2 regions of the Actinomyces sp. ICM47 genome follow, and region 2 is predicted to be linked to the other one. Evidence: riboswitches for the same ligand, from Rfam matches in the RefSeq annotation. Region 2 holds a riboswitch; the other holds the start of a gene.
What was found. A riboswitch is a leader RNA that binds a small molecule or an ion and turns the genes downstream of it on or off. The one in region 2 is predicted to bind ZMP and ZTP.
Positions count from the first base shown of each region.

Region 1: it holds a riboswitch for ZMP and ZTP, as region 2 does, so the genes downstream of both, purH (bifunctional phosphoribosylaminoimidazolecarboxamide formyltransferase/IMP cyclohydrolase) here and glyA (serine hydroxymethyltransferase) in region 2, are expected to answer to the same signal.

Region 1 covers NZ_CAJPJE010000002.1:26,124-41,260, forward strand. The annotation lists gene QZ149_RS00775 (hypothetical protein) at 1-207, opposite strand, end outside; gene QZ149_RS00780 (PspC domain-containing protein) at 222-1,844, opposite strand; gene QZ149_RS00785 (ATP-binding protein) at 2,105-3,295, shown strand; gene QZ149_RS00790 (response regulator transcription factor) at 3,292-3,942, shown strand; gene QZ149_RS00795 (DUF1846 domain-containing protein) at 4,076-5,566, shown strand; gene QZ149_RS00800 (UvrD-helicase domain-containing protein) at 5,736-8,609, shown strand; gene sucC (ADP-forming succinate--CoA ligase subunit beta) at 9,102-10,289, shown strand; gene sucD (succinate--CoA ligase subunit alpha) at 10,317-11,237, shown strand; gene QZ149_RS00815 (DUF6350 family protein) at 11,365-12,870, shown strand; ZMP/ZTP riboswitch at 12,874-12,958, shown strand; gene purH (bifunctional phosphoribosylaminoimidazolecarboxamide formyltransferase/IMP cyclohydrolase) at 12,983-14,821, shown strand; gene QZ149_RS00825 (biotin transporter BioY) at 14,970-15,137, shown strand, end outside.
Region 2 covers NZ_CAJPJE010000028.1:12,568-27,704, reverse strand. The annotation lists gene QZ149_RS06655 (2'-5' RNA ligase family protein) at 1-267, shown strand, start outside; gene QZ149_RS06650 (exodeoxyribonuclease III) at 579-1,406, opposite strand; gene QZ149_RS06645 (bifunctional methylenetetrahydrofolate dehydrogenase/methenyltetrahydrofolate cyclohydrolase) at 1,532-2,440, opposite strand; gene glyA (serine hydroxymethyltransferase) at 2,437-3,726, opposite strand; ZMP/ZTP riboswitch at 3,765-3,850, opposite strand; gene QZ149_RS06635 (sugar transferase) at 4,159-4,854, shown strand; gene QZ149_RS06630 (WecB/TagA/CpsF family glycosyltransferase) at 5,682-6,431, opposite strand; gene QZ149_RS06625 (fibrinogen-like YCDxxxxGGGW domain-containing protein) at 6,436-9,906, opposite strand; gene QZ149_RS06620 (fibrinogen-like YCDxxxxGGGW domain-containing protein) at 10,134-13,652, opposite strand; gene QZ149_RS06615 (oligosaccharide flippase family protein) at 13,769-15,137, opposite strand, start outside.

The DNA of each region.
Region 1 (15,137 bases), on a different contig from region 2:
CGGATCGAAGGCTGTGCGACTCCCAGATGCGGTGGTACCATCGGCACCCTCCTCCTCGCGGAAGATCGCGAGCGGATCAGTGGAGGGCATCTCCAGGGTCGGTTCCGGGGTCGTGGGCAGCGTGCTCGTCACATCCAGTTCGGGGTAGCGCGAGGTGACGTCGATCCCGGTGAACTCGCTGGTCGCGTCGTTGTTGGGGGTAGTCATGGTCGTTTCCTTCCTCAGTTGCCCGGAGTGGTGTAGGCGGGGGTGGACGAGGGGGACGCTGACTGCGTCGGGTTGGGCGTCGGGTTAGACGAGGGTGCCTGTGCCGGGGTGGAACCCCACGTGCCCGAGGTGTCGGGGGACTGCAGGATCGTCAGGTTCTCAAGGTCCGCGTCATCCGTGATGAGGACGGTGATTCCCCCGAGCGACGTATCGCCCCATGAGGGGGAGGACACGGTCTGGCCCGGGCAGTTCTTCAACGGGGTTGCCCAGCCGTCGTTCGTCATGTTCGTTACCAGGGAGCCGATACTCGACTGGCACACGATCTGGACGGGCTGACCCTCCGCCGTCTGGATTGCCAGGTGCTCCCAGGCTTGCCAGCTCACGGTGATCTGCTTGGTTGTGCCGACAGGCGCCCCGGTCAGGTCGAGGGTGACGGTGCCCAGGGGACTCGCGCCCTGTACGGAGGTGACCGTCCAATCGACGGTTTTGTCGCCCGTGGAGTTGCTGATCGAGGAGCTGAACGTGGAGATCGTCTGCTGTGTCGCTTCGGTGCCGATGGCGGCCGTCGGCAGCGCGACGATGATGCCGAGAATCGACAGCGTGGTCAGCCAGCCGGCGCTGCGGTCACGCAGGGCGGCAACCGCCAGGGACAGTCCGACGATGAGGAGGCACACACCGCCGCCGATGACGATGATGCGCGCGACCGTTTGCTCCCCGGTTTCTGCTGTGATGAAGGGGATGACGGGACCCTTGTCGACCATGTAAATGCCGGCGAAGACGGCAGCCGCCACGAGGACCAGCAGGCCGGTAATCGCCATGTTGACGCGCGAGGAAACGGTGCGGGGGCGGTGGGTCGGTACGGGGGGCGCGGCCCATCGACGAGGCTTGGGCGCGCTCGGTGGAGGCGTCCAGCCCGGGTGGGGCTGGGAGGGGCGAGCGTCTGCCGGGCGAGGCCCGGCCTGCGTGTCGGCCTGTGTGCTGTTGGCGGGTTCCCCGTAGGTGGGGAAGCCGTGGGCGCTCTGCTGTCCGCCCATGGTGTCCCCCTCCACGTTAGCGGTCGGGGTGGTCTGTCCAAAAGGGGCGGTTGTTCCCGCTCCTCCCGGAGTGCTCGGGGTGCCGTACTGCGGTGCCGAGCCGGTGCTCTGGTTCTGTCCGGACTTGTTCGCGTTCGAGATGACGAAGGCGATGAGACCGACGACGAAGGCGGAAACTACGAGGAAGCCGAGCCAGCTGGCACCGAGACCGATGCCAACACCGCCGAGGACGCCGACGGAGGGCAGGACGGAGGACACACTGACAAGGCACAGGAGGAGACCTCCCAGGAAGGCAATGTCGAAGCGTCCTTCGGCGGTTTCCTCCGCGTGGATGCGCCCGTCCTGAGCCTCGGGCAGGAGGAGCCACGCCAGGCCGTAGGCGAGCGTCACGAAGGGCAGGCACAGGGCTGCGATGACGGTGAGGACTCGCACGAGCGACAGGTCCCATCCGCTGCGTGCAGCGATGCCCGAGCAGACGCCGCCGATGACGCGAGGGTGGGCTCGGTACCAGCCGGAGGCTCGCATGGACTCAAAGAAACGCTTGCGGGGCGGACGCTGTCCGTAGGCACCGCCCTGGTCCGACGGACCGTTTGACCAACTCATGGTGCACTTCCTCTCGATGGGATCCGCATACATTCGGATCGGATACCACTACTCAATCAAACGGGAGTCCCCTCGCGATAGTAGGGGACCCCCTGAACCGCCCCTGATTGTGCCGGGGGTACCCCCGGCCTCGTCCCCGGACGTGCCACAATAGACACGTGAGCAGCACGGTCAACAACCCGCATCCTGGGTGGACGCCGCCGATTCCGGCACCGCCCGCCAGGCCCCCTCTTGCACGCGCGACAGCCTCCAGTCCGGACATGCCTGCCCCCTGGATGGCGGGCGTGTGCTCGGGCCTGGCCGTGCACCTGGGTGTCCCGGTCATGGTGATCCGCGGCGGCCTCATCGCCCTGACCTTTCTCGGTGTCGGCGCGGTCGCCTACCTGTGGCTGTGGGTGACGGTTCCCGAGGATTCGCCCGAGGCCTCGGCGTCGGGCACGCTCAGCCCCGGCCTCGTGCGTGTGCGTCAGGAGAGGGCCGCCCAGGTCGCGCGTAACCGCTTGGTTGTCACGGGCGTGGCCCTGCTGGTTGCCGCGGTGCTTGGGGCGATCCTGAACGCGACGAGCGCCCTTGAGTGGAGCGACATGGGTTCCATCGTGTCGATCGTCGCGGGCATCACTCTGGTGTGGAGCCAGAGCCGCGAGGTGCGCAATTGGCGCTCGGTGCGCTTTATCGGCGCGGTCGTGGGCGGTATTGCGCTGCTGAGCCTCGGCGTCGTCATGGCTGCCTCGCGTGACAACCCGCCCGTCATCCTGCTGCGTGGTGGCCTCATTGGTGCTGCCCTGGTTGCCGGTGTTCTCTTTGCGCTTGTTCCCATGTGGCTGCGTACGACGAAGGATTTGTCCGAGGCCCAGGCGCAGCGGGTGCGCGAGGCTGAGCGCGCCGACATTGCCGCACACCTGCATGACTCCGTGCTTCAGACGCTGACCCTGATTCGCGCCTCCGCCGAGGACCCGGCGCGCGTGCGCGCCATCGCCCTGACCGAGGAACGTGAGCTGCGCGCCTGGCTGTACACGGGCCACGCGCAGGCCGCCGACTCTCTCGAGGCCGCTGTCACCGAGGCCGTTGTCGGCGTTGAAAGCCGCTACGGTGTGCCCATCAGCGTCGTTGTCGTCGGCGACATGCGGCCCGGCCCGGGCGAGCTTGCCCTCGTTGCGGCTCTGGCCGAGGCCTGCCAGAACGCCGTGCGCCATGGTGCCCCGCCCGTCTCCGTCTACGTCGAGGTGCGCGCCCGCGTCGTCGAGGCTTTCGTGAAGGACAACGGCGAAGGATTCGACCCCGCCACCATCGCGGCAGACCGCCACGGCGTGCGCGACTCCATCGTCGGGCGCATGCGCAGGGCCGGGGGAAGTGCCACAATCCGCGCCCTGGCCCACGGCACCGAAATTGCTCTGAACGTGCCGCGCTCCGATATTCTGGAAGAAACAGCCCCCACTGGGAGGACACAGTGACTATCCGCATCCTTGTCATCGACGATCACCCCATGGTTCGCGCCGGGGTGCGCTTCGAGCTTGAACACTCCGGGGCCGACCTTGAGATCGTCGGAGACGCCGCCGACGTCGAAGGCGCCATCGCAGCGTGCCGCGCCCTGACTCCCGACGTCGCTCTCCTTGACGTGCACCTGCCCGGGGGCAACGGCGGCGGCGGTGCCGAGGTCGCCAGCTCCTGCCGCGACATCGACGGCCTGCACTTCCTGGCCCTGTCCGTCTCCGACTCCGCCGAGGACGTCGTCCAGGTCATCCGCGCGGGCGCTCGCGGGTACGTCACTAAGTCGATCTCCACGCCCGAGCTGGTCGAGGCCATCAGTCGCGTCGCCGCCGGCGACGCCGCCTTCAGTCCGCGCCTGGCCGGTTTCGTGCTGGATGCCTTCGGGACCGGCGAGGTCTCGACGACCGACTCTGAGCTGGACCTGCTGTCCGCGCGCGAGCAGGAGGTCATGCGCCTCATCGCTCGCGGCTACACGTACAAGGAAGTCGCCCACGACCTGTTCATCTCCATCAAAACCGTCGAGACGCACGTCAGCTCGGTCCTGCGCAAGCTCCAGCTCTCCAACCGTAACGAGCTGACACGCTGGGCCATGCAACGACACATCGTGTGAGGTCAGCCCCCTTTTGCGCGCGCCGATCATCGCCCGCTGGTCCGGCGTGCCTACAATGGAATCCCGAGAGCGTGACAGCGCCTGACCGCCCCGCACGGACGGCCTCTTTTATTTCCGCGACCTCGGAGGACGCATGCACCGCATCGGTTTTGACAGTGATCAGTACGTCGAGATGCAGTCTCGGCACATTGCCCAGCGACGCAGTGAATTCGGCGGCAAGCTGTATTTGGAGTTCGGCGGCAAGCTGATCGACGACATGCATGCCTCGCGTGTTCTGCCCGGTTTCACGCCCGACAACAAGGTGCGTATGCTGCGCGAACTGGCCGACGAAGTCGAGATCATCGTAGCCGTCAACGCCAAGGATTTCGCGCGCCGCAAGGTTCGCGCCGACATGGGAACCACCTACGACGACGAGGTCCTGCGCCAGATCGACGAGTTCCGCGAGCGCGGCCTGTACGTCGGTTCCGTTGTCATCACCCAGTGGACGGACGACAACAAGGCGGCTGCCGAGGTCAAGGAGCGCTTTGAGAAGCTCGGCATCCGCGTCTACCGTCATTTCCCGATTCCCGGCTACCCGTCGGACGTGGAGCGCATCGTCTCGGACGAGGGTTACGGCGCGAACGAATACGTGGAGACCAGCCGTGACCTCGTGGTTGTGACTGCTCCCGGCCCGGGATCCGGCAAGATGGCGACCTGTCTGTCGCAGCTATATCACGACCACAAGCGCGGCATTGAGTCGGGGTATGCGAAGTGGGAGACCTTCCCGATCTGGAACATTCCCCTCGATCACCCGGTGAACATCGCCTACGAGGCCGCCACGGCCGACCTGGACGACGTCAACATGATTGACCCCTTCCACCTGGAGGCCTACGGGATCAAGACGGTTAACTACAACCGCGATGTGGAGATTTTCCCGGTTTTGAGCCGCCTGTTCGAGAAGATCCTCGGCGCTTCCCCGTACAAGAGCCCCACGGATATGGGCGTGAACATGGCTGGCAATTGCATCGTCGACGACGAGGCCTGCAAAGAGGCGTCGCGCCAGGAGATCATCCGCCGCTACTACAAGGCCCTTGTGACCGAGAAGAAGGAGATGAGTGAGCCGGTGCAGTCGGCTCGCATCTCCCTGCTGATGAGCCGCGTCGGCGTGGGCCGCATGGACCGCCCGGTCGTTCGCCCCGCCCTGGAGCTGGCCGAGGCCACGGGTCAGCCTGCCGCCGCAATGGAGCTGCCCGACGGTCAGATCGTCACGGGCAAGACCTCGGCGCTGCTGGGCTGCTCCTCGGCGATGCTTCTTAACGCGCTCAAGAAGCTCGCGGGCCTGCCCGACGAGGTCCAGCTCCTGGCCCCGCAGTCGATCGAGCCGATCCAGCGCCTCAAGACTCACGACTTGGGTTCTCGCAACCCGCGCCTGCACACCGACGAGGTCCTCATCGCGCTCGCGGTCAGCGCCAACGGTGACGACAACGCGCGACGCGCCCTGGATAAGCTGAGTTCGCTGCGCGACTGCGATGTGCACGAGTCGGTCATCCTGGGGCCCGTGGACGAGGGCATCTTCCGTTCCCTGGGCATCCAGGTGACGACCGAGCCGGTGTACGCGACGAAGTCGCTGTACCGCAAGAAGTAATCGCATCGACGAGGCCGGGGTTTCTGCCGCGTATGAGCGCGGGGAGGCCCCGGCCTCGTCGCGAACCGCCCTTTGAACTGCCTCCCGTTTCTTGGACATTGAGATTGAAGTCCAGGGAATGGGAGGCTTTTTATGCTTGTGGGGGTGGGGCGGTCTAGGCTTGGAGGCGATGAGTGACGCGACTTCTTTGCCTGACCTTGGTTTCCTGATCGGCTCCGATGGGGGATTCCAGGACGACTACGTGCCGCCGGAGGTCCCCGCCTTCGATGTGGAGGACGCCCTGGGCGCCGACTACGACGACGGGTGGTCCGAGAGTGGTGTGCCCGGCGGCGAGTCGGGGGAGTCTTCTGCGTGGGAGCCTGCCCAGGCCTCGTTCGAGTCCTCCTGGAATCGACCCCAGCGCCCCAGTGTGGACCCCGATTCCCTCACGCGTGGCCTGAACGACCGCCAGCGCGAGGCCGTCACTCACGAGGGCTCGCCGCTGCTGATCCTGGCGGGTGCGGGTTCCGGCAAGACGCGCGTCCTCACGCACCGCATCGCCTACCTGCTGGCCACGGGCCGGGCGCGGGCGGGGCAGATCCTCGCGATTACGTTCACGAACAAGGCGGCCGCTGAGATGCGCGAACGCGCGGGTTCCCTCGTGGGGGACGACGCGCGGCGCATGTGGGTGTCGACATTCCACTCGGCGTGCGTGCGCCTGCTGCGCTACGAGCACGAGGCGGCGGGCCTGTCCTCGTCGTTCACGATCTACGACGCGCAGGACTCTCAGCGCCTCATCCAGATGGTCCTCAAGGCCCAGGACGTCGACATTAAGCGCTTCACCCCAAAGATGGTGGCGGCGCGCATCTCGGACGCGAAGAATGAGCTGATCGGCCCGGCGCGCTACGCGGACCTGGCAGGCAAGGACCCGGTGTCGCGCATCGTCGCGGCAGCCTACGTCGAGTACGACAAGCGTATGCGCGCCTCGAACGCGCTGGATTTCGACGACCTCATCATGCGTACGGTTGAACTGCTGCGCGACAACCCGCTGATCGCCGAGCACTATCACCGGCGATTCCGCCACATCCTGGTCGACGAGTACCAGGACACGAACCACGCCCAGTACGTCCTCGTGCGCGCCCTCGTGGGCGATGGCACCGACGGCGTGGAACCCGCCGAGCTGACGGTCGTCGGCGACTCGGACCAATCGATCTACGCCTTCCGCGGGGCCACGATCCGCAACATCGAAGAGTTCGAGCGCGACTTCGCGGGCGCGCGCACCATCCTGCTCGAGCAGAACTACCGCTCGACGCAGAACATCCTGTCGGCCGCGAACGCCGTCATTGCCCGCAACACGGGGCGCCGCGCAAAAAACCTGTGGACGGCCTCGGGCGACGGCGCGCTTATCACCCTGGACGCCGCGGACTCCGAGCACGACGAGGCCCGCTTTGTCGTCGGCGAGATTGATCGCCTGGCCGAGGCCGGCACCGACTGGGGAGACATCGCGATCTTCTACCGGACGAACGCCCAGTCCCGCGCGCTCGAAGAACTCCTCGTGCGCCAAGGCATCCCGTATCGCGTCGTCGGCGGCACCCGCTTCTACGAGCGCCGCGAAATCAAGGACGCGCTGGCCTACCTGCAGGTCATCTCCAACCCCGACGACACGGTCGCCGCCCGCCGCATCCTCAACGTCCCCAAGCGCGGCATCGGCGCCAAGGCCGAAGAAGCCATCGCCGCGCACGCCGCCCGCTATGGCATCTCGTTTGGTGCGGCCCTGCGCCACCTGTGGCTGCGCGCCGGGTGCCCCGCCGGTGAGGGCGAGGGGATCGACGTTGACGCGCTCGCTCATTCCACGTCCCCGGACGAGGCCTCGGCCGGGTCTTCGGCTCCCGTGTCCTCCGCTCAGGGGGCGGGGGAGAACCCGGCGGCAAGCTCCGCTGAGGATAAGAGCGCGGCTGCGGCCCCGGCCTCGTCCCAGACGACGCCGGAGGCAACCGGAGTCACGGATTCTGCTCGCACCCCTGATCCCGCGAGCGTGCCCGATCCCGCGAGCGTGCCCGAGGTCGTGGGCATCACCTCGCGCGCTGCGAAGTCGGCGGCCGCTTTCTGGGGACTCATCGAGACGCTACGCGCTGCTGAATCCCGCGGCGCATCCCAGGCCGACATCCTCGAAGAGGTCCTCGACCGCACGGGCTACCTCGCGGAGTTGCGCCGCAGCGACGATCCGCAGGACGCCTCGCGCGTCGAAAACCTGGCGGAACTGCACTCGGTCGCGGGTGCCTTCGCGGCCGACGCGCCCGGCGGCACCCTCGCGGACTTCCTCGAGCGCGTCGCCCTCGTTGCCGACTCGGACCAGGTGCTCGCGGAGGGCGAGCGCGGCGGGCAAGTCACCCTCATGACCGTGCACACCGCCAAGGGTCTCGAATTCCCGGTCGTGTTCGTCACCGGCATGGAGGACGGCACCTTCCCGCACCAGCGCAGCCTCGGGGACGAGAGCGAGCTGGAGGAGGAACGCCGACTGGCCTACGTGGCGATCACGCGTGCGCGCGAGCGCCTCTACCTGACGCGCGCGGCCGTGCGTAGCGCCTGGGGGACTCCGCAGGAGATGCCGCCGTCGCGATTCCTCGACGACATTCCCGCCGAGCTACTCGATGTACGCCGCGCTGCCACATCGGGGGAGCGCATGCGTGCCTCCTACGGCGGATCCTACGGGTCCGGATCGTACGGCTCAGGGGCCCATGGGCGCTCGCGCGGATCCGATGGGCGCGACCCGTGGGGCGATACCGACACGGGTGCCTTCGGGTCGGGGCGCCGGGGCACGGCCGCCCAGCCGTCCGGCGTGCGCAAGGTGACCCGCATGGGCGTCGCCTCCGCCGCTAAGCTGGCCGACGACAGGCCGGTGCTCTCGCTCAAGGTCGGGGACCGCATTAAGCACGCGACCCTGGGGGTCGGCACCGTGACCGGCGTCGAAGGGGAGGGACCGCGCACCGTGGCTCGCATCCGTTTCGATATGGGCGAGAAGCGCCTCCTCGTGCGCATGGCCCCGATGGAAAAGATTTCCTAGCGTTTCCCCCTCGGGGGCGGGCTGCTTGGCGTGCCCGTGGGCGGCGGCCTGCCCGTGGGCGGCGGCCTGCCCGTGAGCCGTCCGCGCTGCGAGCTTCGCTCGGCGCGTCGGATCCTCGTGTCGCGAAAATCCCCCCGTTTGGTGACGGTGAGATCGTAGTTCGAGGTAGTGTCGCGCCCAAAGTGCAGACCACCTCGGCGAAAAACGCTGAAAACGGGCTGTTATGGGCGAGGTGGTCTGCGTTTTGGGCGCAATGGTGTCAGAGTGTGCCGTCATGCGGCATTGAGAAGTGCCAGGTGGTCGGGGTGCCACAAACTATCCGCCCCAACGACGCCAGCAGCCCACCTCGCAACGCAAAGCAACGTCAAAGGAAAAGCGTGCTCGGGTCAAGGCTGCGACAAACCTTGATAATGTGCAGGAACGAGGGCAATCCCACCGGTCCCACGCTAGAATTATTGCGCTGACCACACCACGTTCAACGGAGGGAATAAGGTGGATCTTTACGAGTACCAGGCTAGGCAGATGTTCAAGGAGCACGGGGTGCCCGTGCTTGACTACCGCCTGGCGTCGACCCCCGAGGAGGCGCGTGAGGGTGCGCGCGAGCTGCTGGCGGAGGGTGCCTCCCTGCTGGTTGTCAAGGCTCAGGTGAAGACGGGTGGCCGCGGCAAGGCCGGTGGTGTCAAGCTAGCTCACACCGCCGACGAGGCCTACGAGAAGGCTGAGGCGATCCTCGGCCTCGACATTAAGGGCCACATCGTGAAGAAGGTCATGATTGCGGTTGGCGCGGACATCGCCGCCGAATACTACTTCTCGATCCTGCTGGACCGTTCGAACCGTCGCCACCTGGCGATGTGCTCGCGTGAGGGCGGCATGGACATCGAGACCCTCGCGAAGGAACGCCCTGAGGCCCTGGCTCGCGTGCCTCTCGACCCGGTCGTCGGCATCGACGCCGAGGTCGCTCGCCGTATCGCCATGGAAGCGGGTTTCGACGAGGCCACGGCGCAGGCCATCGCCCCGGTCCTCGAGACCCTGTGGGCCGTCTACCGCGATGAGGATGCGACCCTGGTTGAGGTCAACCCGTTGGTCTCCAGCCCCGACGGCTCCGTGTGGGCTGTGGACGGCAAGGTGACCCTCGACGACAACGCGCGCTTCCGCCACCCTGTCCACGCCGAGCTGGTGGACGTGGCGACGCAGGATCCGCGCGAGGCCGCCGCGAAGGCAGCCGGACTCAACTATGTGCGCCTGGAAGGCCAAGTTGGCGTGATCGGTAACGGCGCGGGCCTCGTCATGTCGACGCTCGACGTGGTCGCGATGGCCGGCGAGGAGTTTGGTGGCATGAAGCCCGCGAACTTCCTTGACATCGGCGGCGGTGCCTCGGCTGAGGTCATGGCTAAGGGCCTGGACATCATCCTCGGCGATGAGCAGGTCCGTTCCGTGTTTGTCAATGTTTTCGGCGGCATCACTGCCTGCGACCAGGTCGCTCGCGGCATCATCGGCGCGCTCGAGACGCTGGGGGATGCGGCATCCAAGCCGTTAGTCGTGCGCCTCGATGGCAACAAGGTCGAGGAAGGGCGCGCGATCCTCGAGCAGGCCGCGCACCCGCTCGTCCACATGGAAGAAACGATGGATGGGGCGGCCCGGCGCGCAGCCGAGCTCGCAGCCCAGGAGCCGTCGAAGTAACGACCCGAGAACCGCAGGAGAACACCCATGACTATCTTCGTCAACTCTGACACCCGGGTCATCGTCCAGGGCATGACCGGTGCCGAGGGCCGCAAGCACACCCAGCGTATGCTCAGCGCCGGCACGGCCATCGTGGGCGGCACGAACCCGCGCAAGGCCGGCACGACCGTCACTTTCGACGTGCAGGGCTACGGCCCGGGTGCGGACAAGGTCACCGACGGCCAGGTCGAGATCCCCGTCTTCGGCACGGTCGCCGAGGCCCGCGAGGCCACCGGCGCGAACGCCTCCGTCATCTTCGTCCCCCCGGCCTTCGCGAAGGGTGCTGCCCTGGAGGCCATCGAGGCGGGTATTGAGACGATCGTTCTCATCACCGAGGGCATCCCCGTCCAGGACTCGACCATCGTGGTTGAGCGTGCTCTTGAGGCGGGCGTGCGCCTGATCGGCCCGAACTGCCCCGGCATCATCTCGCCCGCGCAGGCGAACCTGGGCATCACCCCGGCGGACATCACGGGTCCGGGCCGACTCGGCCTCGTCTCGAAGTCCGGCACGCTGACCTACCAGCTCATGTACGAGCTGCGCGACTTTGGCTTCACGACGTGCCTGGGTATTGGCGGCGACCCGGTCGTGGGCACCACCCACATTGACGCGCTGGCTGCTTTCGAGGCGGACCCCGACACGGATCTTGTCATCATGATTGGCGAGATCGGCGGCGACGCCGAGGAGCGCGCGGCCGCGTGGATTCAGGAGAACATGACGAAGCCCGTCGTCGCCTACATCGCTGGCTTCACGGCCCCCGAGGGCAAGACGATGGGCCACGCGGGCGCGATTGTTTCCGGTTCATCCGGCACGGCCGCGGCGAAGGCGGAGGCGCTCGAGGCCGTGGGGGTACGCGTGGGTCGCACTCCTTCGCAGACGGCGCAGATCGCTCGTGAGATCCTCTCGCGATAACGTCACAGCTTGAATCGGCCCGGGGTCGGCGCGCAGCGTCGCGGCCCCGGGCCGATTCTGTCACCATTGGCCTGTGAGTGAGCGCATCAGAGAAGTACCGATCACCCGACGGACGACAACCACGTATGTGGCGGGTCGAGCGACCATTCGCGTCAGGGTCCCAAAGGGATGGGCGCGTGGCCTCGTCGCGGGCGTGGAGGCGGCCTTCGCGGGGTGGGCGATTACGACCGTGACCACGATGATCGTCTACCTGTCGCTGCGCTCGAACACGTGGATGAGTGACACGCTGCCGCGTGATGCGCTGGCGTTGGGCGGTGACCTGTGGGTGGCGACCCTGGGGGGTACGTCGGTGGCCGGGGGAGTGTCCTACCGTGTGATTCCGACGCTTTTTGGTGCGCTGTTGGTCCTCCTCGTGCGGCTTTTGTTGCGTACGACGACGGGGTTTCCGAGGTCGTCGGCGTTGTTTGCGGTGCCCGGGTTCCTCCTGACCGCGTGGTTTCTGGCGGGTACGTCGGGGGTTCATTCGCAGTGGTGGACGGGCACGGTCGGCGCGATTCTGATTCCTCTCATTGGGTCGGGTTGGTTCGTGGTGTCCAGTTATTCGCGTGATTCTGAGGCTCCGTCGATGCAGCATTGGATTTCTGGTGGCTTCAAGATGGGTGGCCTCGTGAGTCTGGTGACGGTGGTCGCGGCTGCTGCTGCGGCGGTGGTCGCGCTGGTGGCGGGCTGGAGTCGTGCGAGTGGCATCCAGGAGCTGCTGGGCGCCTCGTCGCTGGTGGATACGACGTTTATTGTGGGCGCGCAGGCGCTGTTTGCTCCCACGGCGATGGCCTGGGCGGCGGCCTGGTGGTCGGGCTCGGGTTTCATGACGGCGACGGATTCGCTGCATTCGCCGACGGTCGTGGACGCGGGGCCGATTCCGCCGATTCCGCTGCTGGGGACGGTCCCGGAGACGGCTCCCGGCAACTGGGTGGTTTTTGTGCCGGTCGTGTTGGGTATCGCTTGTGGCGTTGCCTCGGCGCGCGTGTATCGGCGTTCTCACCTGTTGCATCAGAGCGCAGAGGGTCTCCTGGCCTCGGTTGTGTTTGTTTCGATTGTTGCGCTGTGGATGTGGAGCGCGACGATGAGCATGGGGTCGGTGCGCTTGGCGTTCATGGGGCCGCTTGTGGGGCGGTCGACGTTGTATTTGTTCTTGGAGGTTGGGCTGCCGGCGATGCTCGTGCCGCTTGTCACGCATCCGACGACGCTGGCTTTGGTGGGGCAGAGTGCGGGCCGCGTGCGCTCCGGGGGTGAGGCCCTGCGCCGCCGCCACGCTGAGCGTTCGTCGCGTGAGGCGGCCACGGCCTCGTTGATCGAGGGGGACGAGGCTTGGGCTGAGCGCAGGGATGACGCGGGGTCGGCGGACGCGACGGAGGTCGGTGAGCCGTGGGCTGAGTCCGCTGAGGCCGTTCAGCCTGACAAGCTGCGGGCCGCGTGGAGGAACCGTGAGGTGTGGGCTGAGTCGGTGAAGGCAGCGAAGCGGCGGGTGAAGCGTCAGAAGCGCGTGGCTTGGGCTGAGCCCGCTGACAAGGATGACGAGGGTGACACGGATGACCCCGAGGCGCAGGGGACGAAGGGTGAGGGCCTGAACTAGACTGGGAGGTGCCGCGACTGGCGAGGGTGGATCACCACCGGGGAGCGGCTGCATGTCCCGCGAGGCGTCGCCCGCCTGGGCGCCTGGGTTTGGCTCTTAACCTGGAGGAATTATGTCCGTCTCCCTGGACAACCTGGAACCCATCGACGTGCGCCCCATTAAGCGGGCCCTGATTTCCGTGTATGACAAGACGGGCTTGGAGGACCTTGCGCGTGCGCTGGGTGAGGCCGGTGTGGAGATCGTCTCCACTGGCTCGACGGCTGCTCGCATCGCGGCCGCGGGTGTGGCTGTTACCCCGGTTGACGACGTGACCGGTTTCCCCGAGGTGCTTGAGGGGCGCGTGAAGACCCTGCATCCCTTCATTCATTCCGGCATCCTGGCCGACCAGCGTAAGGCTGCGCACCGCGAGCAGATCGCGCAGCTGGGCATCCAGGCGTTCGACCTGGTCGTGTGTAACCTGTACCCCTTCCAGGACACGGTTGCGTCGGGTGCATCCTTTGACGAGTGTGTCGAGCAGATCGATATCGGTGGCCCTTCGATGGTGCGAGCCGCCGCGAAGAATCATCCGTCGGTCGCGGTCGTGACCTCTCCGGAGCGTTACGCGGATGTCGCCGAGGCCGTGGCGGGGGAGGGCTTCACCCTCGAGCAGCGCCGTGTGCTGGCCGCTGAGGCTTTCGCCCACACGGCGACCTACGACCTGGCGATTGCTGGCTGGTTTGCCGACGAGCTGGGTCTTGAGGACGTGCGCGAGACGTTGGATGATGTCGCCGAGGCGCATCTGGACGCCTCGGATGCTGCGTTCCTGGAGTCGCTGGGCTACGAGGCCGGTGAGGACTGCGTGGTGGAGGTTGCCGAGGAGGGCGAGGCCTCTGGCATGCCCGTGTTCGTCGCGGACGCCTTCGAGCGCGTGGAGTCGCTGCGCTACGGTGAGAACCCTCACCAGGGCGCGGCCGTGTACCGCGAGATCGACGAGTCCTTCGAAGATGAATCCTTCGACGAGGAGGCTTTGGCCCCGGGCATCGCGAACGCGCGCCAGCTGCACGGCAAGGCCATGAGCTTCAACAACTACACGGACGGCGACGCCGCGCTGCGCGCCGCCTACGATCACGAGCGCCCCTGCGTGGCGATCATCAAGCACGCGAACCCCTGCGGCATCGCGGTGGCCGACGACGTGGCCGAGGCGCACCGCTTGGCGCACGCCTGCGATCCCGTGTCGGCATTCGGCGGCGTGATTGCGGTGAACCGCCCGGTGAGCGTGGAGCTGGCCCGCCAGATCGTCCCGATCTTCACCGAGGTCGTGCTGGCTCCCGATTACGAGGAGGGCGCGCTCGAGGTGCTCTCCGCGAAGAAGAACCTGCGCGTCCTGCAGGTTGAGCCCCCGGCTCGCGGATCGTACGAGTTCAAGCAGATCAGCGGTGGCCTGCTGGTCCAGGAGCGCGACGATATTGACGCGCCCGGTGACTCCCCGGAGAACTGGACGCTCGCGGCCGGCGCTCCCGCCGACGAGGCGACGTTGGCGGACCTGGAGTTCGCGTGGCGCACGGTGCGTGCGGTGCGATCCAATGCGATTCTGCTGGTCAAGGACGGTGCGTCTGTGGGCGTGGGTATGGGCCAGGTAAACCGCGTGGACTCGTGCAAGCTGGCGGTCGAGCGCGCGAATACGCTGGGTTCGCGCTCGACGGGTGACGCGGCGGCCTCCAATGTGGACAGCGCGGGCGGCGCTCGCGCGTCCGAGGTCGTGGCCGAGGCACCGGAGCAGCGTTCCATTGGCGCGGTCGCCGCGTCGGATGCGTTCTTCCCCTTCGCGGACGGTCTGCAGGTGCTCATCGACGCGGGCGTGAAGGCCGTCGTTCAGCCCGGTGGCTCCGTGCGTGACCAGGAGTCGATTGACGCGGCGAACGCCGCGGGCATCACGATGTACCTGACGGGGACGCGCCACTTCGCGCACTGATTTTCCCGTTTGTGGGTCTCAGGGGGGCGAGCGCCGGTGTGGCGCTCGCCCCCCTGTGATGTGCTCGGGTGTGCTTGACAGGGAGTGTCACACAGCATATTGTTCAATTATTGAATGAAAGGCCGTTGGCCCTGTTGAAAGGTGTCGTATGACCACCCTGACCGCTTCCCCCGTCGCCGCGCGCGAGAACCGCGTTCTCGCCGACCGTCTTGGCGGCACGCTCGTCCGCGAGATTGCTCTGATCGCCGCTGGCACGCTCGCCATGATCGTCCTGGCCCGCATCTCGGTCCCGCTGCCCTTCACGCCTGTGCCCGTC
Region 2 (15,137 bases):
ATGACCCTCACCGAAGGAGCGAACGCCTGCACCGACATCGCCGAGGAAATCCGCTCCGGCCCCCTCGACCACGAAGCACGCTTCCCCTACCACCCACACGTCACACTCGCCCAGGACGTCGACGACGTCGCCCTCGACCTGGCCCTCGACATCGGTGCAACCGTCGAAGCCTCCTGGATCGTCCCCGGCTTCCGCTTGGACCGCATCTACCCATCCGGGGTCTATTCCTCAATAGCCCTCTTCGACTTCGACGCCTCCGGACGCTGAACTCCTGCCTACCTCGCTTCCGCGCGGCACCTCCACCACCACACTTCCACGCAGCATCTTCACCGCCACGCTTCCGGGCGGCGCGAGGCCTGTCCACTTGATCCGGCCGGTTGCGCCTGTGGGCGGCGGCCCGCCCGCGAGATCGCCACACACGAGCTTCGCTCGGAGTGATCGATCTCAAAGCCCGGCCAGGCCCCACCGCCGCCCACAGGCACCACAGCCAGGCACGACCTCCACGCGCATACACGAAAAGCCGCGGCCGCCCAGGAAACCTCTACTCCCAGGCCAGCCACGGCCTCGTCGATGAAACGTCAGATGTCGTAGGTCACCGAGACGGGCGCGTGATCCGAGAAGCGCTCCGCATACTCGTCGGCGCGGCCAATCTCGAAGGAACGCGCACGCTCACCCAGGGCAGGCGTCGCGTACTGATAGTCGATGCGCCAGCCCGCGTTATTGACGAAGGCCTGACCGCGCCACGACCACCACGAGTAGGGCCCCTGCACGTCGCCAGCCAGGTCGCGCACAGTGTCGCGCCAGCCCTCGTCCACCCACTGGTTGAGGAACGCGATCTCCTCATCGAGGACACCGGCACGCTTGTTGTGGTTCGGCTTCCAGTTCTTGATGTCGGCCTGCGAGCGCACAACGTTGAAGTCACCACACACGAGCGACGACATGCCTCCATCCGCCTCCTCGGCGAGCAGCTCGGCCATGCGCGCCCCGATGCGCGGCAGGTGCGCCATCTTCGCCTCCTGCTTGGGGGTATCCTTCTCGCCCGAATGGAAGTAAGCGGAGACGACACGAACCGGGGTCTCGCCGCCCTCGGGTCGCACGACGGCCTCGAGCCAACGGCCCGAATCCACGTCCGACTCAGCATCGTCGAGGATCAGGCGGGGATCGCCCTCCAGGCGTGCGCGCCCGCGTCGCACGGCCACACCCACGCCCGCGCGCCCCTTGATGCGGCAGGGAACCCACACGCTGTCCCAGGCCTCGCCCATGATCTCGCGGGAGATCTCCTCGGGCGCTCGCACCTCCTGCATGAGCAGCACATCCGTGTCAGACGCCCCCAGCCAGTCGAGGAAGCCGCGCTTGTGGGCGGCGCGAATGCCGTTGAGGTTCACGGTGGTCACCGTCAGGGTCATCGTTTTCTCCTTACGCGAGTTTTCTTCAGTTTAGAGGAACGAGGAGGCGCGGCGAGGAGTTGGATTCCTCGCCGCGCCTCCCGCGTGTTATCAGGTGTCTACCGATTGTCACCGGCAGGGTCCGCTTACTGGGGGCCGAGGCCCGCCTGGCGTTCCGCTGCCTCGACGACGTTCGTGACGAGCAGGGCACGCGTCATCGGCCCGACTCCACCCGGGTTCGGGCTGAGCCAGCTGGCGACCTGATCGACGCCGTCCGCGACGTCACCCTTGAGGCGAGCCTTACCGTCGGCGTCCGTCACGCGGCTCACGCCGACATCCAGGACAACCGCACCGGGGGCCACCATGTCGCGCGTGATGATTCCCGCAGAACCCGCCGCAGCCACGATCACGTCCGCGCGGCGCACGTGATCGGCCAGGTCAATCGTGCCCGTGTGACACACATCGACCGTCGCGTTCACCTCCTTGCGCATGAGCAGCAGACCGATCGAACGACCCACGGTCACGCCGCGCCCAACCACGCACACGTTCTTACCGGCTAGGTCGATCCCGTGGCGCTCCACGAGCTCGATGACCGCGCGCGGCGTGCAGGGCAACGGCGAGTCGATGGGACCCGAACCGCGCAGGACCAGGCGACCAAGGTTCATCGGGTGCAGCCCATCCGCGTCCTTGGCCGGATCGATGCGCTCCAGGACCGCGTTGGTGTCGATGCCACGAGGAAGCGGCAGCTGCACGATGTATCCCGTGCACGCCGGATCAGCGTTGAGCTGATCGATGGCAGCCTCTACCTGCTCCTGCGTCGCGTCGGCGGGCAGATCCACGCGGATCGACTCCGCGCCGATCTGGGCACAGTCGCGGTGCTTGCCGGCGACGTAGGCAACGGACCCGGGGTCCTCGCCCACAAGAATCGTGCCGAGGCCCGGGACGACCCCGACCTCGCGCAGGCGATCCACGCGTTCCTTGAGTTCGGCCTTGATGGCGGCAGCGGTCGCCGTGCCATCAAGAACCCGCGCGGATCCCTCCCAGGGAGCCCTCACTGCTCGAGTCCCGCGTACAGGGGGTGCTTATCCGTGAGCTTCTTGACGCGGGCGCGCAGGGCATCCACCTCAACATTGCTGCCAGACGCGCCCTGCGCCAGCGTCGTACCGATGATGTCCGCAACCTCCGCGAAGTCCTCGGCGTCGAAACCGCGCGTCGCAAGGGCGGGGGTACCGATGCGCAGGCCCGAGGTGACGGCCGGCGGACGCGGGTCAAAGGGCACCGCGTTGCGGTTGACGGTAATGCCGACTTCGTGCAGCAGGTCTTCGGCCTGCTGGCCGTTAAGTTCGGACTCGACGAGGTCGACGAGGACCAGGTGCACGTCCGTGCCGCCGGTGACCAGCTTGATGCCCGCGTTCTTTGCGTCGTCAGCGCCCAGGCGTTCTGCAAGAATCTGCGCGCCTTCGAGGGTACGACGCTGGCGATCTTTGAACTCCTCGGTCTGCGCGACCTTCATGGCAATGGCCTTCGCGGCGATCACGTGCATGAGGGGGCCGCCCTGCTGGCCGGGGAACACGGCGGTGTTGAGCTTCTTGCCCCACTGCTCGCCGCGCGAGGACAGGATCATGCCGGAACGAGGCCCACCCAGGGTCTTGTGAACCGTCGTCGTGACGACGTCGGCGAAGGGGACGGGGTTCGGATGCAGGCCTGCGGCCACGAGGCCAGCGAAGTGAGCCATATCCACCCAGAGGGCGGCACCGACCTCGTCCGCGATGTCGCGGAAGGCCTGGAAATCGAGGTGACGCGGGTAGGCCGACCAGCCGGCGATGATCACCCGCGGGCGCTCGGCGAGGGCCGCCTCGCGAACCTTCTCGGGTTCAATGCGCATGGTCTCGCGATCGACCTCATAGGCGACCGCCCTGTAGTGCTTGCCCGAGAAGTTCAGACGCATGCCATGAGTCAGGTGGCCGCCGTGAGCCAGGGACAGGCCCAGGATCGGGTCGCCGACGTTCGCCATTGCCATGAGGGCCGCAGCGTTGGCCTGCGCGCCTGCGTGGGGTTGCACGTTGACGTAGTCGCCACCGAAGACCTGCTTGGCGCGCTCAATGGCGAGCAATTCAGCAACATCGACAAACTCGCAGCCGCCGTAGTAGCGACGACCCGGGTAGCCCTCTGCGTACTTGTTTGTCAGGACGGAGCCCTGGGCCTGAAGGACTGCACGCGGAACGAAATTCTCAGATGCGATCATCTCGAGGGTGTCTCGCTGACGTCCCAGTTCGGCGTCCAGCACTGCCTGGATTTCGGGATCCAGCTGCGCCAGTGTCATGTCGTTGAGGGAGTCCATATGGTTCTCCTGTTGATCAGTCGAATGTGATGTCGGCAACTTCAAGCCCAGGCGGGCGGCTCTCGATGCAGGCACGCCGCTCCCCGGTGGTACCCCACCTATTTCGCCAGTCACGACGCATGTACAAGTCTATCTCTCCCCGTTAACCCGCGCATTCTGCCAAAATGTCAGGAATCGACCGAACGGTCACCCAACACGACACCGCGACTCCACAGACAGTCTCAATACGTGAAATCACAGCCCATTTTCGCTTGTACTTAACCCTTTGGTTAGCAAACAAGTTAACCGTATGGATAGACTAGGGTTAACACCTAACGGTGACTGAGGCGCTCAGGGATTACTTACTCAGTAAATGTCCTGACCATCGGGGGATTCACTCCTCTAACCGACCTACAGTATTTGAATTTGAAGAAGTAGAAGGAAGACGCACAGATGACAACTTTGATGAAGCCAACTGCACGCGCCGCCTCGACGGCTCTCGCATTCGAGCATGCGTCGGATTTCGCCGCGTCCGCCGACAACGCCATCAAGCGCATGTGCGACATTATCGCCTCGCTTATCGGCATCATCCTGCTGACACCGGTGTGGATCATCGTTGCAGCGATGGTGCGCCTGCACGACGGCGGTCCCGCTTTCTTCAAGCAGGAGCGCGTGGGCCTCGACGGCACGAGTTTTACCATGTTTAAGTTCCGCACCATGCACGTTGATGCGGAAGCCATGAAGGCCTCGCTGACTGAGGCCAACGAGGCCGACGCCAGCGCCGGCAACTCCGTCATGTTCAAGATGGCCAACGACCCTCGCGTCACCCGCATCGGGGCCTTGCTGCGTAAGACCTCGATCGACGAGCTCCCCCAGCTCTTCAACGTTCTTCGCGGTGATATGTCTCTCGTCGGCCCGCGCCCCCCGCTCCCCAGCGAGGTTGCGCAGTACGAGCCGCGCGTCATGGGCAAGTTCGCGGTCCGCCCGGGTATTACCGGCCTGTGGCAGATCTCCGGGCGCTCCAACCTTTCCTGGGACGAGACAGTCCACCTGGACCTGTCCTACGCCCAGCACCGTTCCCTCACGCTCGATGCGTGGATCATGCTGCAGACCATTCCCGCTCTGCTGCGCCATGAGGGAGCCTACTGATTCTTTCTGCGTGTGTGTGAAATAGGGTGAGGCCCGAGCCAAACGGCTCGGGCCTCACCCTTTGACGCGCACAATGAGTCGCACACCCGCATAGATAGGGGCACGCTATAAAAAGGTCGCCACAGCGCCTTGAGGACGCTTCAAGCCCTCGGAACAACGGGCAGACGCCGACGCAATCAGAGTCAGCCAGGAGCGCCAGCAGCACCCTCACAAACATCACATGCGCCGACAACACATAACGGACTCCACGATGACATACGCACTGACAGACTCAAGGGACCAGCAGGACAACCCAGCTCTCCTATCAGCACCATCACAGCAAGAGCGGTGGTAGCACATGCTAGATTGGAAACAGGTAAGGCCCACGAGGGTTTGACACCATCGCCACTGAACCCGTCACTGAAGCTGTTTTATACCCGTGTCAAAACCTCGATAACGGTTATTGCGCACCTAACAACTCACATATTCAACAGCTGTATGACCAACAATCACCTACCGGCTCACGAGACGTCATGACCACTTGGAATCACCTCTGAAGGCCGCGTATTACGCTCGACACCCAACTTGACAGAAGTCGTCACAGTGTCGCACTTCGTATGTCGGACACCCTAGAGGTCCACAGACTTCGAACGCCTGGTAATCCTTTCCCGCATCACCTCACGCCTCAACCAGCCGACTCTCTATCCAGGAGCAAACGCCCCAGTCTCATTCCGGGGAGAACGCTTACAGTAGCACGAAATACCCCTCTAACAGCCAAGACAGACAGCGAGGCGGGCCGAACCCGTGGGTTCGGCCCGCCTCAGCGAGCATCACTTACGCCGCGCGTATCACGCCTGCGACGCGTTCTTCTCCACGACGAGGCCCAGCTCGTCGAAGGTACCCATGGCCTCAAGGCGACGAATCAACTCAGGCCAGTGAGCAATGAAGTCCAGAGCCTCCACCGTGTAGCGCTTCGTCAGGCGCTTGGGTTCGTGCGCGATGCGCCACGCCCAGCCCAGGCGAGCGTTGTGGACCCAGTCGGGAAAGTAATCCTCCGCAGCCTTCGCGTACTGGTCGATCCAGCCACCGGCCACACAGACGGACACGTCAGGGACCTGCTCGAGGACCCAGGATGCGACGACGTCCTGAAGCCCCGCACCGAGTCCAACGATCGCTAGGCGCGGATGAAAGTCCGTCAGGATGGACGGGTTGGCCTTGAGACGGCGCAGGCCGTCGTAGCCGTCAATGTGCTGGACGTTGAAACGGCTCAAACGCTGTGCGACGGCCTGCCCGGCCTCCGTGGTCGTGCCGATCACCGTGATACGCGTGCCGTCTTCGAGACGGTCGAACACGTAGGGAAGCACGAGATCCGTGGATGTACGACTGACGTTGTACCCTGCGGCCCGCAGGCGCATCTGAAGGAATGTTCCGTCGAACCCGATGGTGCTCATGCGCGACAGGGCTGGGAAGTCCGCGTGCAGGAGGGACCAGTGGTTCAGCCATGAGGTCGCGTGCCCGGGAGTGAGCAGGCGCGTCGCCATCGCTTCGAAGACGGGATCGGCATCAGATGCGCCGACGGAAGGGGACTTGTCAGTCATGGGTTCACCTCAGCAGGCTTCCTTTAAGATCGAAGGAAACGGACACAGCTCCAGCGTAGTTGGCGTGCTCTTCGACCGCGATGCGGTTGACACCGTCCTTGAGCACATCACGCGGAACAGACACAGTGGCAAGATTCTTCTTGGCTGCGCCGAGGGACACGTTGGACTTGGCGTTGGTGTTGTTCGTGACGGCACCTTCCGGCATGTTCACGCGCTTTACTTCGGTTCCGTTGACGTAGATGACGGCGCCGTCGTCGACGCGAACGTCGAGGGTAAGCTCGAAGTCAGCGCTGATGGTGCCCAGGTTCACGTCACGGGCGAAGTAGGTCGTGATGGGTCGCTCGGAGGCGGCGAGCACGAAGGGGGTAGCGGCGTCGCGGTCGCCCCAGCCCAGCGGGCTGGCTCCGTGCTTCCACTGTGACAGGTCTGCGGTGGAGTTCCACGCGTCGTCAGGAGCATCCTTGGAGTTCCAGTAGTTCCAGTACTGTCCGGTGGGCAGGAACTCACCGAAGTTCACGCCGGACACGTCGAGTACCTCGAGGGGCTGATCGGGATCCGGGGTGATCGGTTTGTCCGGGTCGGGCTGCGGCGCGGGTTCCGGCTCGGGTTCGGGTTGCGGCTCGGGTTCGGGTACATCAGCCTTTGCGACGACCTGGACGGTGCCGTCGATGGTCATCGAGGAGCTGGACCGGTAGTTGAGGTGTGTCTCGACGGCCAGGGTGTTGGTTCCAGCGACGAGCTGGGACGCGGGGACGAAGACCAGCTGACGGTCGGCGCGCGCGGAGGCGGTCGTCACGGAGGCAGACGCGTAGGTTCCTGCGGTGACGGCACCATCGTTCATGCGCTGGCGTACAACCTCAGTGCCGTTGACGTAGACCACGGCGCCGTCGTCAGCCGTCACGGAGACGTTCACGCCGCCGATGGCGGTGGGGTCAGCGACCGTGAAGGTGGTGCGCGCGTAGGTGGTCAGCGGGCGGGTCTTGGGCGTGCCGGGCTTGAGCGTGGTACCCAGGTCGGCTGCGCCATATCCGATGGGGGCGGTGCCGCGGCTCCACGAGGAGTCGTCGTACGAGGTCTGGGTCCAGTCTGCGGACACAGCATCGGTCGACCAGTGGTACGCCCAGGTGGCGTCGTCATCAACGAGGATAGTCGAGTCATCGGGCTGGGTCGGCTGGCCGTTGGCGTCGACCGTGTACGCGTGAGTCGAGGCACCTCGCAGGCCGTCAGACGCGACGGCGCGCACGAAGAAGCGGTTGTTGCCTCCCAGGGGCACGGTGATGGAGGTCGAGGTCGTGGTGGCGATTGTGCGATCATCGCGCAGAATGTCGTAGGATTCGGCACCGGGCACGGACGACCACTTGAGGGTCACCTCCTTCGCGTTGCCGTCGGAGGCGCGCAGGTTGGCGGGCACGGCGGGGGCGGTGGCGCTGCGTGCGGGCATGCGCACCCAGCCACCGGACCACTGGCCGTCCGTCTTGGAAGTGTAGGAGAAGTTGAAGTCACCGCCGGCCCACAGGGCACCGTCATCACCCATTTCGAGGGCCCAGGCACCGGTGGAACGCAGGGAGGACAGACGGTACGGGGTCCAGCCGATCTGACGGCCGGTGGCCTGGTCCCATCCGCCTACCCACTGGATCTCGTCGGCGCGCGTCCAGGTGTCGCCGAGGGCGAGGTACTGGTAGGCGTCCTGGAAAGCGTAGTCGGAGCAGTGGCAGGAGCCGTAGACAACGCCGGTCGCAGAGGCAGTGGTCGCCTGCAGGTCGCCGCCGTTTTGCATGGTGATGGACCCGGAGGTGCGGCTCATGTCGGAGGTGTTGTAGCCGAACAGCGAGTGCTGCGAGCCGCCGAAGTAGGCGCGCCCGTTACCAACGGTGACGGCCTGCTGGTACTTGCCGATGAAGTAGGAGTGGCGGAAGGACCAGGACTGGTCGAGCTCAGCTCCCGCACCGGTGCCCAGGCGGGCGGCATTTTCGGCAACGAGGTCGTGTGCGCGAGTGAAGTGGCCTGCAGCGTAGAGGTAGGAGTCGTTCTCGTCCACGTCGATGTCGATGACGGCACCGTTGAACTCGGGGTTCCACGAGCGATCGGGCTTGCCGGACAGGTCCAGGCGGGCACCGTTACGGGCGTACACGGAGGAGGAGCCGTTACCCGTCAGGTGGGTGAAGGCACCGGCCAGGTAGATGTGTTCGCCGACGACCTTCGCGGCTTTAACGGTCACAACGGATGCGTTGCCGTTGCGGATCTGCAGGTCCCACGAGGGATCAATCTGGCCGGTGGCAGCGTCGATCAGGACGGTTCCGACGTGGGTTTCACCGTTGACCTTGGTGAAGTCACCGACTGCCAGCAGCTTACCTCCGGGCAGCTCGACGAGGTCCTTCACCTGGTTGTTAAAATCGAAGGTCTGGCCGGTCCAGTCACCGGTGGTGGCATCGAAGGCTGCCAGGCCACGGCTGGTGGTCTCCGAGCCGTTCTTGCCCTTCTGCACGCCGGTGAAGTTACCGCCGACGTACATGGTGGAGCCAACCTGTTCGAAGGCCTGGACCTGGATACTTCCCTCTTGGATCGAGCCGTTGAGGTTACCGGTCACGCCCCACGTCGTGGGGGTCGCAAATTCGGAGACCGATGCCTTCTGGGTCTCAGCGGCAGTGCCGCCGTCACCGATGGCACGGAAAGAGGAGTCCGTGGAACTCAGCTCGGGACGGATGTAGACCTCCGCGTAGGGATTGATGATGGAGCCGTTGCGGCGGAAGAACGACGTCGAGGAGGAGGTGTCGTACCAGGAGGACGCGAGGGGACCGTAGCCGAAGCCCATCGTGTACTGGTTCTGAGGAGACGCATTCAGGTTGACGTAGCCCCAGCTGGTGTTCGTACCAAAGCCGGCCCACACGATGCCGCCGTTGACCCACCACTCGCGGTTGAACTTAACGTTGACGGGATGGGCGCTCTTGAAGGGCCAGATGAAGTCGCGCATCTTGGGGAACTGCATGCGCACGGTCTGGTAGGCGCTGCCCCGGTGGTTCCAGGCACGCTGGACCATGACTCCGTCCGGGAGGTCAGAAACTTTGGTGCCCCCGAGCAGTCCGTTCACAGTCTCGTGGGACGCCTGGACGACCTCGAAGTCGCCGGGAGTGCGCGGGCGGGTCTGGAGGCGAGTCTGGTCTCCCTTGCCCTGGCTCCAGGTTTCCCAGCCTTCACGGCCGCGACCGATCATGACCCAGCCGCCACCGTCCGTCGTCTGGTCGCAGAAGAACTGGCCGGGGGCATCCATTGTGGCCGTCTGGAGCCAGTAGGTGCCGTCCGACGAGCGCGGGTTGTTCTGTTTAATCTCCCAGCATGAGGCCGCAGCAGTCGCTTCGGAGAGGCCATCGTGGAGGGGGTCAACCGCCGCCTGAGCTGCGACGGGGCTGAGTGCAAGCACTCCGAAACCGGTTATTGATGCCAGGCCGAGGGCCAAGCAGCGGCGGATAGTCTTCATCGGATCCTCACTGGTATCGCATTAATGGTTACCCCTATAGTGTCACGAAAACCCATCACGCTCAACCATGTGGTTAGCCAAAAACGAGAGTGTTCTACCACATACGAAGGAGCCCTCGCCAGAACGGCGAGGGCTCCCCCTGTCAACAGGAATATATGAGGTCGGTCAAACTGTCCAAACTAGTCATGACATCACCTCAACCTGCATGAAGCGACACGATGTTCGCTCTATTTGGCCATTGTTGCGGACAAATCAAAGGACATGGACGGCGTGCCCTTGTAGTTGATATGTTCCTCAACGCCGATGCGATTCACTCCAGATGTCAAGTAGCTGGCGGGAATCTTCACCTCGAGCAGATCGGAGGCCGCCTTGGGGGCAGTTACCGCCGCATTCGCGTACGTGTCATGGCTAATGTTGCCATGCGACATACGCTTCGTGTCCACGACCTGTCCGTTGATGCGCAGGACGACGCCGTCGTCCGCACGCACCTTGACGGTGAGGGTCGTATTGGGGGTGACGGTGCCCAGGTCGATGTCACGCGCGAAGTAGTACGTGACGGGGCGATCCTTCTTGGCGATGTCCAGGCGAGTGGCCGCGTCCGAGTCTCCCCATCCGATGGGGCCTGCACCGCGCGACCAGTCCGCCAGGGATGCGGTCGTTGCCCAGTCAGAGACAGGAGCTGCCATGGCGGTCCAGTAGTTCCACTGGGTGGAAGCCGAGGGGATGACCTCGCCGTTCGTCATAGCGCTAACGTCGATGGGCTTGGTGGCATCCTCGAGGTTTGTGGGCGCCGAGGGTTCAGTGTAGGGAACCGGGACCGGGTTCGGATCGGGCTGGGGTTCCAGCTCCGGCTTCACGTCGTCATCCCCGGAGGTCGATTCGGGCGTTCCGTCGACGCGGATCACGGAGGCCCACATGCCCACGGTTGCACTGCGCGTGTAGTTCACGTGCGTTTCGACTGCGATGACGTTGTCGCCGGTGGTGAGCAGGGAGGCCGGCACGAAGACCTCGGACGGGGAGCTCGTGGCCGCACTGTAGCTCGGCGCGGCGTTGGCTCGCGTCGTGTAGCTCACGGCACCTGCGTCAATGCGCGTACGGTCGACCTCGGTGCCATTGACATAGACCACTGCACCATCATCGGCCAGGTACTTCACGGTGACACCCTTGAGCGCCTTGGCGTCGACCACCGGGAAGTGCGTGCGGAAGTAGGAGGTCACGGGGCGCGCGACGTTCGACTGCAGGACGGTCGCGATGCGAGAGTCGCCGTAGCCGAGCGGAGCGGCACCGGTGGACCACTGGGAGTCGTCGAACGAGGCCTGGTTCCAGTTCTCGGGGGCGGCACTATTGAGCGCACGGTAGTTCCAGGTGGCACCAGCGTCCAGGAGGACGGGGTTGGTGGGGTCAACCTCGCCGTCGGCCGGGGGCACGTAGACGGCGGTGGTGGCGGAGCGGTTGCCCGCAGCGTCGACTGCGCGCACGAAGAAGCGGTTGTCGCCGCCGCGCGGGACCTCAACGCTGGCCGAGGTCGTGGAGGCGATGGGGCGATCATCGCGCAGAATCTCGTAAGAGACGGCGTCGGAGACGCCTTCCCAGGCCAGGGTCACAGACGAGGCCGTGGAAGCGGTCGTGTGCACGAGCGTCGGGGTCTCGGGCGCAACGTTGTCGCGGTTGTCGTAGCGAGCGAAGCCACCGTTCCACTGAGTGCGCGAAGCGTCGATGTGCGACAAATCGAAGTCGCCGCCGACCCACAGGTTGCCGTTGGTATCGGTCGTGAGCGCCCACGCACCGGTCTTGCGCCTAGAGGAGAGCTCGAAGGGGGTCCAATGCAGGTTCTCGCCGGTGGTTGCGTCCCATGCGCCCACCCACTTGATCTCGTCGATACGAGACCAGCGGTCAGACACGGCCCAGTCGTACTTGTCCTGGTAGGCACCGTCAGAGCAGTGGCAGGAGCCGTAAATGACGTTCTTGGAGGAGATGGTGCTGGCCTGCATGTCGCCGCCCATGCTCATGGTGAGGGTGCCGGAGGTGCGCGAGTTCGTGCCAGTGTCGTAGCCGAACAGGGAGTGCTCGGAGCCGCCGATGAAGACGCGGTTGCCCCCGGTGGCGATGGTCTGCTGGTACTTGCCGGCGCTCACGGTGGAAGGTTCGAAATTGAATTCGAAGTCCTGGGCGGCACCGGGCTGGGTCGAGAACTTCGCCGCGTACCATGCACGCTCGGAGCCGTGTGCACGGGTGAAGTGTCCGCCGGCGTAGAAGGCACCGTTAGCCTCGCTGACGCCCACGGCCTGAACGGAACCGCTAAGTTCCGGGTTCCAGCTGCGGTCGGGGCGCCCGTCGAGAGACACGCGGGCAGCGTTGCGCCCGTAGACCTTTGAGGAGCCGCCGCCGCTCAGGTGTGTGAAAACACCACCCAGGTAGACGTTGCCGTCGTAGTAGTCGAGCGCGCGCACGCTCACCTGGCCGCCGTTCAGCGCGTTACTGATCGACAGGTCCCACGAGGGGTCGACCTGGCCGGTGGAGGGGTTAATGACGACGGTGCCGACATGAGTCTCGCCGTTGACGCGCGTGAAGTCGCCGGCCACGAGGAGGCGACCGTCGGGCAGGGGCAGGAGGGCCTTGACCTGATTGTTGAAGTCGAAAGCCTGGCCGGTCCAATCGCCCGTATTGACGTCGAAGGCCGCCAGGCCGCGCGACGGGTTCTCGGAACCGTTCTCGCCCTGCTTGACGCCGGTGAAGTTACCGCCGACGTACATGGTGGAGCCGACCTGCTTGAGGGCCTGGACCTGGATGGATCCTTCCGCGTAGGAGCCGTTGATGTTCCCGGTTACGCCCCACGAGGTTGTGGCCGCGTAGTTCGAGACGGCGCGGGTCACGGTGAAGCCAGCCTCGCCCTCGTCCGGGATGCGGGTGAAGGCCGAGGAGTCGGAGGCGATGCGCGGACGCACGTAGGCCTCAGAGTAGGGGAAGACCGTCTGGCCGTTCTTGTGGAAGAAGGAAGAGGCAGAACTCAGGTCGCCACCCCAGTTTCCGGCACCGATGCCGTAGCCCCAACCGACAGTCCAGCCGGTGCGTGCCGACGGGTAGAGCTGGAGGGCGTTCCAGCCCTGGTCGTAGCCGAGGGTATTCCACAGGAGGCCGGAGACGGGACTGGCACCGTCCATCGAGACGCTCACCGGGTGAGCCATCTTGAAGGGCCACACGAAGTCCGTCATCTTGGAGAACTTCAGGTCCAGCTTCTGGTAGGAGCGGCCCGAGGCGCTCCACGAGCGCAGGACGCGCACGCCGTCCGGCTGGTCCTTGATGTCTTCATTGTTGAGCAGGCCGTTGACAGCGTCGTTGGAGAGCTGAACGACGTCGAAGGCCGACTGGTTACGCTCGCGCGTTGTGAGCTTCGCCGGATCGCCCTTGCCGCCGCTCCACGGCTCCCAGCCTTCGCGGCCACGGCCGATCATGACCCAGCCGCCGCCATCTGTGGTCTGATCACAGAAGAACTGGGCGGGGGCGTCCATCGCGGGGGTCTGGAGCCAGTAGGTGCCGTCCTGAGAGTTGGGATCGCGCTGCTTGATGTCCCAGCACGAGGCCGCTGCGGTGGCGGCGCTCAAACCGTCGTGAAGGACGGTTTGACCGGGGGAAACGGGAGGTGGATTGCCATCATCTGCGTGCGCCATCGGGGCGAACGCAAGCGATGCACACGCGATAATCGGCGCAGATGCAAGGGTTACAAGGCGCGAAAGTGCGGAAGCCATGACACGGCCTTTCAGCGGGACAATAATCTTGTTGCACTAAGGATTACACAACAAGGGAAAGTCCATCAACCGGCCGGTCAAGTCAAACCTTCACAGGTACCTCATACACCCCTCCCTTACCCCCGCTTTTTCTTCGCTAAGGACCCAAGTCCCGAGAGATGGAGCCGATCCCGAAAAGCCCAACAAACACAAGCGAAAACGAGGACCGAGAGGGCCGACCCAGCGACCATCCCGACGAAAGAATCGCATCCGCACAACCATGCTATACAACCACCAGGAATTGCGGCAGATGCGCCCACAACAAGGATTGGCTTGACCACTTCAGAGATTTTCGGTGTCACACCGATGAAGCGCGACACCTGAACGGTCGCCATCGCAGCGTCAAGTACCATACATACCGCCCAAACCGTCGCAGCTGCGACCATACCTCCACGAGGAATGAAAATGACGTTGCCCACAACGTTCAGCGTCAGCACCACAACCTTGTTCACGGCCGCCCACCCCGAGCGCCCACTCATGATGAGCAGCGAGTGAATGTTGCCCGCCATGAAGGTCACGATAGAGCCGATGCACAGGACAACGAGCACGTTCGCGCCCGGCGCGAAACCATCACCGAGGATCCTCATGAGAGCCGGAGCGTAGATCGCCATGAGCGCGTAGATCGGCGCGGCGAAAAGCACCAGCCAGATGGAGGCCGTGCCGTAGAGGTCGCGCAGCTCCTTGATGCGCTCCTGGTGCAGGAGCTTGGAGAACTGCGGAGAGACGACGACGCGCAGGGCCGTATCGACGACCATGCCCGCCTGAATGAAACGGATCGCACCGCCGTAGATACCCGAGGCAGCATCGCCCGCGAGCAGGCCGACCAGCAGGACGTCCAGCCACTGCAGGGCCTGCTCGAGACCGGCAGTCAGGGTGCGAGGCAGGGCGAAGGAGACGACCTGGCGACGACGCTGCGCACTCGGCCAGCGCCCCTCAGAGTCCGCCACCGACGGCATGTGCCGCAGCAGCAGCCACCAAGACGCCACCAGCACCACGACGAAGGGCAGTGCCCACGCGACTGAGACGAGCGCCAGAGAACCCGTCAGCGCGGCCGCCAGGGCCACCAGAAGGGGACGCAGGCCCGGCAGCAGCAGGTTCTGGACGAGCACGTACTCACGCATGTTACCCAGCGCCCGCAGCGCGGCGGACGCCACGAGCGTGAGTGCACCGATCGGGACGAACCAGAGAACAGCACGGGTCGCACCCGACACCTCGGCATTCCAGATCAACGGGGCCACGGCCTCGAGAATGAGGACGCACACGGTGGACACACCCACCGTCATCGTCGCCATAAACGACAGGGTTGCGCGGATCTCCTGGGGCGCATCCAGGGAGAGGCGAGGCATCAGGTAGATGGCCGTGGAGTCCAGGCCAACCTTCGCCAAAGCCATGACGATGGCGAACACGCCTGTCGCCTGTGTGACGACGCCCGCGCCGGTCGCGCCC